2 regions of the Arthrobacter sp. 10N44_2 genome follow, and region 1 is predicted to be linked to the other one. Evidence: riboswitches for the same ligand, from Rfam matches in the RefSeq annotation. Region 1 holds a riboswitch; the other holds the start of a gene.
The links. Region 1 has a riboswitch for glycine ahead of gcvP (aminomethyl-transferring glycine dehydrogenase). Riboswitches for the same ligand answer to the same signal wherever they lie in the genome.

Region 1 (4,190 bases):
AGGCAAGAATCATGCAATTAATGCAGAATGCGCGCAAATCCGCGGATGTGAGGGCCATTCGAGTTTGATGCACTCCGGCTTTGGAGGGCTGCCTGGTGGACCGGCGAGTAGCCCAGCCCCATCAGTCGTACGGTACGGTGTTCCCTCAGGTCATGGGCATTTTCCCGCTTCAAGTGACGCGGTATCGGTGGCAATGGGCGGAGAAGGGGTGATCTTGCATCGGATGCAATAATCACGGTTTTACTTGACATAACGTCCAATATCGGCCGTTGTGGGGTGGCTTGCCAGCCTGCGCGGGTCCGCGGCCGGCGCCGCCTACACCGCGTCCAAGCACGCCCTCGTCGGCCTGACCAAGAACTCGGCCGTGATGTACGGGCCCAGGGGCCTGCGCCGTGGCCCCACCATCGCCAACATCGTGGCCACCTGGGGATCCCAGCTCGCGGCCGAACGCCTCGGCCCGCTGATGCAGGCCACCGCCCGCCACCGCCGCGCAGCTCGCCGCCTCCATCACCTTCCTGCTCAGCGACGACGGCACCAACATCAACGGCGCCATCCTCGCCTCCGACGGCGGCTGGTCCGCCCTGTAGGGGAGCGGCACCCCACGCAAGCGGACGACGGCGGGAGGTCCCGCCGTCGTCCGCTGGATTGGGATCAAATCCGTGATTGCACCATCGGATCCGCTGGTGCAATCACGTCCACACGTCGCGGGTGAGTCCGGATTTTACGAAGACGGGAAGGTGGGCGCGTCCGGTCGCCGGCGAGCGGCAATGGATTTGGCACCCAGCCCCGCCGATGCGATGACTAGGGCCAGCAAGATTTTGGGAGCTGCTCCGCCCTCGGGTCCAAGTGTTGCCGCCAAGATTTGCCGACTCATTAACAGCATCTCCTGCAGGTCGCCAGCCAGGATACGGGTCCCCAGGACGTAGTTGACCGAGATGAACACGGCGGGAACCAACCACAACAGCGCAAGGTTCACGGCCCACACCGCGGTCCGCCGCGCAGGACGAAGGCCGCACCATGCCAGGGCGCAACCAACGAGGATGGCGGGAATCCAGTGAGCGATTGACGGCACTGCGACGGGGACGTTGATGTGCCCAACGAAGCCGACAACCCACTCCACCGTCCACGAAGCGAACGGCACCGCCACGAGTCCGGCGCCCAATGCCGCCAGGCTCCGGGTCCTTGAACAGAGCAGCAGGTGCGCCACGAGGGCAGCAGCGAGGGATGCGGTCACGCCCGCGAGCAGCCCGGCGAAGTACAGGCTCGCCATTGTTCCGCCCGCCAAGCCGCCGTCGAGCACTGTGAAGGACTGGACGGCAGCCGTGAACTGGACCACAAGAACGCCGGCTGCCGCGCACCACGTCACCAGTCGCCGTCGGGCGGGGGACCAGATGCGCACCGCGAGTCCGGCCGCTGCACCTCCTACGGTGAGGAGGGCTACGATCGTGGTGAGTTCGTACTGGCTTAGCGGCAGTAACGACACAGGCATCTGGTCTGGAACGACCTCTGCGCCCCACAAGTTCTGCAACGGGAGCTGTGCGCCGGATACCAGCCAAGGGCCCAAGCCGAGCAATCCTGCGAGGATCCCGATCAGCCACCCCCAAGCGGCATCCCCGGCGGGAGTCCTGCTTGGTGGTCTGCTGGGAGCTGCCTGTTCCATCGCTTGATCCGGAAGGCTCACGGAGGCTCCTTGCGTATGAGCGCTCTGGGAGGGACGCGCATGAAAATGTAAAGTATCCCGTTCAGAATAATGCACCGAATGGACTAACCCCCTGGGTCCGATCCACGAGGTGGACGACGACCTCTGGGACCGCGTGTTCCGGATCAACGACACGGCCCTCATGCGCCTCACCCACGCAAGCGGACGACGGCGAAGAGCTCCCGCCGTCGTCCGCGGGACAGCGACTCAATTGAAATAAATTTTGCATCCTGCCCGGGAACCGGATAAATTGTGAGCTGTGTCACCGACCAGTGGCACAGCTTATGATCTGCGGCGGGAGAGTCCTGCCGGTACGTTCAGCAGGCGCCGTAGGAGCAAATCCTCCCCAGGAATCTCTCAGGCCCACGTACCGCCGCGGCAAGGCAACTCTGGAAAGCAGTCCGGGCAACCGGGCTCACCGACGGTGCAAGTGGCGCGCTGCTATCAGCAGGGCAAAACGGAAACTCTCAGGTCCAATACAGAGCGGGGAGGAACCCGAATCATCGTGGCGTCTTGATGCCACCTGAATTATGGAGTTCCTCTCATGACGGTTCAATCGTCCCCGTCCACCTTCGCAGACCGCCACATCGGCGCCCGCCGCCAGGCCGACATCGACACCATGCTCAAGGCCGTCGGCTACGACAGCGTTGATGGCCTCGTTGACAACGCGGTCCCCGATTCCATCCGCCAGGAAAAGCCCCTCACCCTGGACAGCGCCCTCAGCGAAGTCCAGGTGCTGGCCGAACTGCGCAAGCTCGCCTACAAGAACAAGACGGCCGTGCAGATGATCGGCCAGGGCTACTACGACACCGTCACCCCGCCGGTGATCCGCCGCAACATCCTCGAAGCCCCCGCCTGGTACACCGCCTACACCCCGTACCAGCCGGAAATCTCCCAGGGACGCCTCGAGGCGCTGCTGAACTTCCAGACCATGGTCCAGGACCTCACCGCGCTCCCGGTCGCCAATGCGTCCCTCCTGGACGAGGCCACCGCGGTTGCCGAGGCCGTGCTTCTCATGCGCCGCGCCAACAAAAACAAGTCCGCTGCCGGGGCCAAGACCGTCCTCGACGCCGACTGCCTCCCGCAGACCATTGCCATCGTCAGGGGCCGAGCGGAGGCGCTGGGCTTCGAGGTGCAGGTCGCTGACCTCTCCGCCGGTCTGCCCGACGGCGACATCAACGGTCTCGTCCTCCAGCAGCCGGGCGTCTCCGGCCGGGTGTGGGACCAGTCCGGCGTGATCGCGGAGGCCAAAGAACGCGGCGCACTGGTCACCGTGGCGGCGGATCTGCTTGCCCTGACCCTGATCACCCCTCCGGGCGAGCAGGGGGCGGACATCGCCGTCGGCTCCACCCAGCGCCTGGGCGTGCCGCTGTTCTTCGGCGGCCCGCACGCCGCGTACATGGCGGTGCGCGAGGGCATGGAACGCACGCTCCCCGGCCGCATCGTCGGCGTCTCCAAAGACAACGCCGGCGTCCCGGCGTACCGCCTGGCCCTGCAGACCCGCGAGCAGCACATCCGCCGCGAGAAGGCCACGTCCAACATCTGCACCGCGCAGGCACTGCTGGCCATCGTGTCCTCGTTCTACGCCGTCTACCACGGCCCCGACGGGCTGAAGGCGATCGCCCAGACCGTCCACAACAACACCCGCGCCCTTGCCGCCACGCTGAAGATCGTCGGCCGGGAACTGGTGAGCGACTCCTTCTTCGACACCCTCACGGTCCGCGTGCCCGGCAAGGCCGCCAAGGTCATCGCCGCCGCCGAGGCCCGGGGCATCAACCTGCGGCTCATCGACGCGGACACAGTTGGCGTGTCCGTCGATGAAACCACGACGCCGGAGGTCCTCTCCGCGGTCGTCGTCGCCTTTGGTGCCGGCCCTGTGGTGGAGGCCGAGGGCTTCGAGCTGCCCGAGACCGTGCTGCGCACCTCCGACTACCTGCAGCACCCGGTCTTCAACACGCACCGCTCCGAAACCCAGCTGCTGCGCTACATCCGCAAGCTCTCGGACCGCGACCTTGCCCTGGACCGCACCATGATCCCGCTGGGCTCCTGCACCATGAAGCTGAACGCCACGGCCGAGATGGAAGCCATCTCCTGGCCGGAGTTCGCCTCCATCCACCCGTTCGCGCCGGACTCCCAGACCGAGGGCTGGCGGGAACTCATCAGCGGCCTCGAAGCTGACCTCGCCGAAATCACGGGCTATGACCAGGTCTCCATCCAGCCGAACGCCGGCTCCCAGGGCGAGCTCGCCGGCCTGCTGGCCATCCGCGGCTACCACCACTCCCGCGGGGAGGCCCAGCGCAACGTCTGCCTGATCCCGGCCTCCGCGCACGGCACCAACGCCGCCTCCGCCGTGCTGGCCGGCATGAAGGTGGTCGTCGTGGCCACAGCCTCGGACGGCACGATCGACCACGCGGACCTGACGGCCAAGATCGAGGCCAACAAGGACGCGCTGTCCTGCATCATGATCACCTACCCGTCCACCCACGGGGTG
Region 2 (4,190 bases), on a different contig from region 1:
GGCAGGATGATCGGCACCGCGACCAGCAGGACGGCGCCCCACCAGAAGTGTTCCACCAGCCAGCCGCCGACAATCGGGCCGAGGGCGGCGCCGCCGGAGAAGCCGGCGGCCCAGACCGCCACCGCCAGCCTGCGCCGGTTGGGCTGCGGAAAGATGTTCCGGATCAGCGACAGCGTGGACGGCATTAGTATGGCGCCGAAAAGGCCAAGCCCGGCGCGGCCGGCGATCAGCCATTCCGCACTCGGCGCGAACGCCGTCACGGCCGACACCGCGGCAAAGCCCGCGCTGCCCACGAACAGCAGCCGGCGCCGGCCGATCCTGTCGCCCAGGGAACCCATCGCGACCAGGAGCCCGGCCAGGACCAGGGGATAGGCATCGACGATCCAGAGCAGTTCGACGCCGGAGGCGGTCAGGCTGCTGGCGATGGCCGGCAGGGCGAACGTGAGCGCGGTGTTGTCCACGGCCACGAGCAGGACGGGGAACATCAGCAGGGCCAGCGCCACCCAGTCACGCCACGGTGCCCGGGGCCCGGTGGCCGCAGGAGTGCTGGTGGCTACGGTGATCGATGAAATGCTCATAAGGATAACTGTACCGTCTGGACGGTACAGTTAAGAAATGCGCGTGCGGACAGGCATGATGGGAGGCATGCCCAGGAAACCCGTCGCCCGCGAGGCCGTCCTCGATGCCTTCGAATCCCTGCTCATCGAAGTCGGTGAACGCGCCGCGACGCTGGACGCCGTCGCGCGCCGGGCCGGCGTCTCCAAGGGCGGCCTGCTCTACCATTTTCCGACGAAAGAGGCCATGATCGCGGTCCTGCTGGAACGGCTGGACCGGCTCCTGGCTGCCGATGTTGCGGCCATGGCGGCAGCCCCGGAAGGGGCGGCGGCGTACTTCATCAAGTCCTCGGTGTGGGCGGACACGCCCATGGACCGGGTCTTCGTGGCGGCCACGCGGCTCGCCGAGGTGGCGCACGGGGAAACCCTCCGCCGCTTCGCCGCCGGCCAGGCGAGCTGGCTGGAACTGCTGGCGGCCGACGTCGGGCCCGCCATGGCGAAGGCCGTCCTGTGCATGGGGGACGGGCTGTACTTCAACGCCATGCTGGCGCGGGGTCCCGGCGGGCCGCCGCCGGAAGTCGAGGCGGACGTCCAGAGCCTCCTGGCCGCCGTCGAGCGCCTGCGCGGCTGACGCCCACACCCACACCCTCCGACCCCCTACTCCCCGCCGACCCCCCTTACTCCCCGCCGACCCCCTACGCCCCGCCGACCCCCTACTCCCCGCCGACCCCCTACGCCCCGCCGACCCCCTACTCCCCGCCGACCCCCTACGCCCCGCCGACCCCCTACTCCCCGCCGAATTCGCCGGAAGCGTTCGAGTACGCCGGAAAGTTGCGGCGACTCCGGGCGTTTCCGGCGAATTCGCGCCGCCGGATTCGCCACCGGGTGGCTCGTGGCCCGTAACCTGGGTCCGCCGCCGGGAGGGAGTTTGCGGACGCGCGCCCGGCATAGGACAATGAGAGCTGTGACTGTAGTCACCCCCGATTGAACACCTAATTAAATACGCCTTTGATCTGCGGCGGGAGAGTCCTGCAAGTAGGTACAAGCAGGCGCCGTAGGAGCAAACCCTCCCCAGGAATCTCTCAGGCCCATGTACCGCCGCGGCAAGGCATCTCTGGAAAGTAGCAGGCGTGTCCCGGACATGCTGTGCTCACCGACGGTGCAAGCGGAGCCCTGAAACGCGGGCTGCGCGGAAACTCTCAGGTCCAATACAGAGCGGGGAGGAACCCGAATCAATGTGGCGTACCCTGCGCCGCCTGAGTTATGGAGTTCCTTGTGACTGTTACCCCAGCCTCCACGTCCTTCGTTGACCGGCATATCGGCGCGCGCCGCCAGGCCGACGTCGACGCCATGCTGAAGGCTGTCGGCTACGACACCGTCGACGCCCTGGTGGACACCGCCGTTCCGAAGGACATCCGCCAGGACGCCGACCTCGCGCTCGCCGCGGCCCTGAGCGAGGTCGAAGTCCTCGCCGAGCTGCGCAAGCTGGCGTCGAAGAACAAGACCGCCGTGCAGATGATCGGGCAGGGCTACTACGACACGCTCACCCCGCCGGTGATCCGCCGCAACATCCTCGAAGCCCCGGCCTGGTACACCGCGTACACGCCCTACCAGCCGGAGATCTCCCAGGGCCGGCTGGAGGCGCTGCTGAACTTCCAGACCATGGTCCAGGACCTGGTCGGCCTGCCGATCGCCAACGCCTCCCTGCTGGATGAAGCCACCGCCGTGGCCGAGGCCGTGCTGATGATGCGCCGCGCGAATAAGAACAAGACGGCGCACGACGGCAAGACCGTCCTCGACGCCGACTGCCTGCCGCAGACCATCGCGATCGTCAAGGGCCGCGCCGAGGCCCTCGGCTTCGAGGTCGAGGTCGCCGACCTCTCCAAGGGCCTGCCCGACGGCGTCATCAACGGCGTCGTTCTGCAGCAGCCGGGCGTCTCCGGCCGCGTGTTCGACCACACCGCCGTGATCGCCGACGCCAAGGAACGGGGCGCCCTCGTCACCGTCGCGGCAGATCTCCTCTCCCTGACCCTGATCACGTCTCCGGGCGAGCAGGGCGCTGACATCGCCGTCGGATCCGCCCAGCGCTTCGGCGTGCCGCTGTTCTTCGGCGGCCCGCACGCTGCCTACATGGCCGTCCAGAAGGGGCTCGAGCGCTCCATGCCCGGCCGCCTCGTGGGTGTCTCCAAGGACAACGCCGGCGTTCCCGCCTACCGCCTGGCCCTGCAGACCCGCGAGCAGCATATCCGCCGCGAGAAGGCCACGTCCAACATCTGCACGGCCCAGGCCCTGCTGGCCATCGTGGCTTCCTTCTACGCCGTCTACCACGGCCCGGACGGGCTGAAGGCAATCGCCCAGTCGGTCCACGTCCACGCCAAGACCATCGCCGCCTCCCTGAAGGCCGCCGGCCTGGACGTGCTGCACACCTCCTTCTTCGACACCATCACCGTCTCCGTGCCGGGCCGGGCAGCTGAGATCATCGCGGCAGCCGACGCCAAGGGCGTCAACCTGCGCGCCATCGACGCCGACACCGTCGGCATCTCCGCCGACGAGGCCACGACGGTTGCCGTCGTCGCCGACGTCATAGCCGCGTTCGGCGCGTCCGTGACTGCCGCGGCTGCAGGCACGGACACTGCGTTCGGCCTGGACCCCGCCGTCGAGCGCACCTCCGACTACCTGCAGCACCCGGTGTTCAACACGCACCGTTCCGAGACCCAGTTGCTGCGCTACATCCGTCGCCTCTCGGACCGCGACCTTGCCCTGGACCGGACCATGATCCCGCTGGGGTCGTGCACCATGAAGCTGAACGCCACCGCCGAGATGGAAGCCATCTCCTGGCCGGAGTTCGCCTCCATCCACCCGTTCGCCCCGGAATCCCAGACCGCCGGCTGGCGTGAACTGATCGAGGACCTCGAAGGCCAGCTGACCGAGATCACCGGCTACGACCAGGTCTCCATCCAGCCCAACGCCGGTTCCCAGGGCGAGCTCGCCGGGCTGCTGGCGATCCGCGGCTACCACCTCTCCCGCGGCGATGCCCAGCGCAACGTCTGCCTGATCCCGGCCTCCGCGCACGGCACCAACGCCGCCTCCGCCGTGCTGGCCGGCATGAAGGTCGTGGTCGTGGCCACGGCTTCGGACGGCACGATCGACCACGCGGACCTGACCGTCAAGATCGAGCTGCACAAGGATGCGCTGTCCTGCATCATGATCACCTACCCGTCCACGCACGGGGTGTACGACGCCGATGTCCGCGAGGTCTGCGACGCGGTCCACGCCGCCGGCGGCCAGGTCTACATCGACGGCGCCAACCTCAACGCCCTGGTCGGGCTGGCCCAGCCCGGCATGTTCGGCGGCGACGTCTCGCACCTGAACCTGCACAAGACTTTCTGCATCCCGCACGGCGGCGGCGGACCGGGCGTCGGCCCGGTCGCGGCCAAGGCGCACCTGGCCCCGTTCATGCCGGGCAACGCTGCTGATCCCGCCAACGGCGCCGACGGCACCCCGATCTCCGCCTCCCGCTACGGCTCGGCCGGCGTGCTGCCGATCTCCTGGGCCTACGTGAAGCTGATGGGCGGCCGCGGCCTCACCGAGGCGACCAAGTCCGCGCTGCTCGCGGCGAACTACATCGCGGCCCGC

Region 2: another riboswitch for glycine. It lies ahead of gcvP (aminomethyl-transferring glycine dehydrogenase); the one in region 1 lies ahead of gcvP (aminomethyl-transferring glycine dehydrogenase).

Annotation. Positions count from the first base shown of each region.
Region 1 covers NZ_JBFTHT010000026.1:5,657-9,846, reverse strand. The annotation lists partial or broken gene AC1DBX_RS19640 (SDR family oxidoreductase) at 284-587, shown strand; gene AC1DBX_RS19635 (hypothetical protein) at 722-1,489, opposite strand; glycine riboswitch at 1,985-2,082, shown strand; glycine riboswitch at 2,084-2,191, shown strand; gene gcvP (aminomethyl-transferring glycine dehydrogenase) at 2,244-4,190, shown strand, end outside.
Region 2 covers NZ_JBFTHT010000029.1:21,438-25,627, forward strand. The annotation lists gene AC1DBX_RS20230 (MFS transporter) at 1-578, opposite strand, end outside; gene AC1DBX_RS20235 (TetR/AcrR family transcriptional regulator) at 646-1,185, shown strand; glycine riboswitch at 1,564-1,662, shown strand; glycine riboswitch at 1,664-1,778, shown strand; gene gcvP (aminomethyl-transferring glycine dehydrogenase) at 1,818-4,190, shown strand, end outside.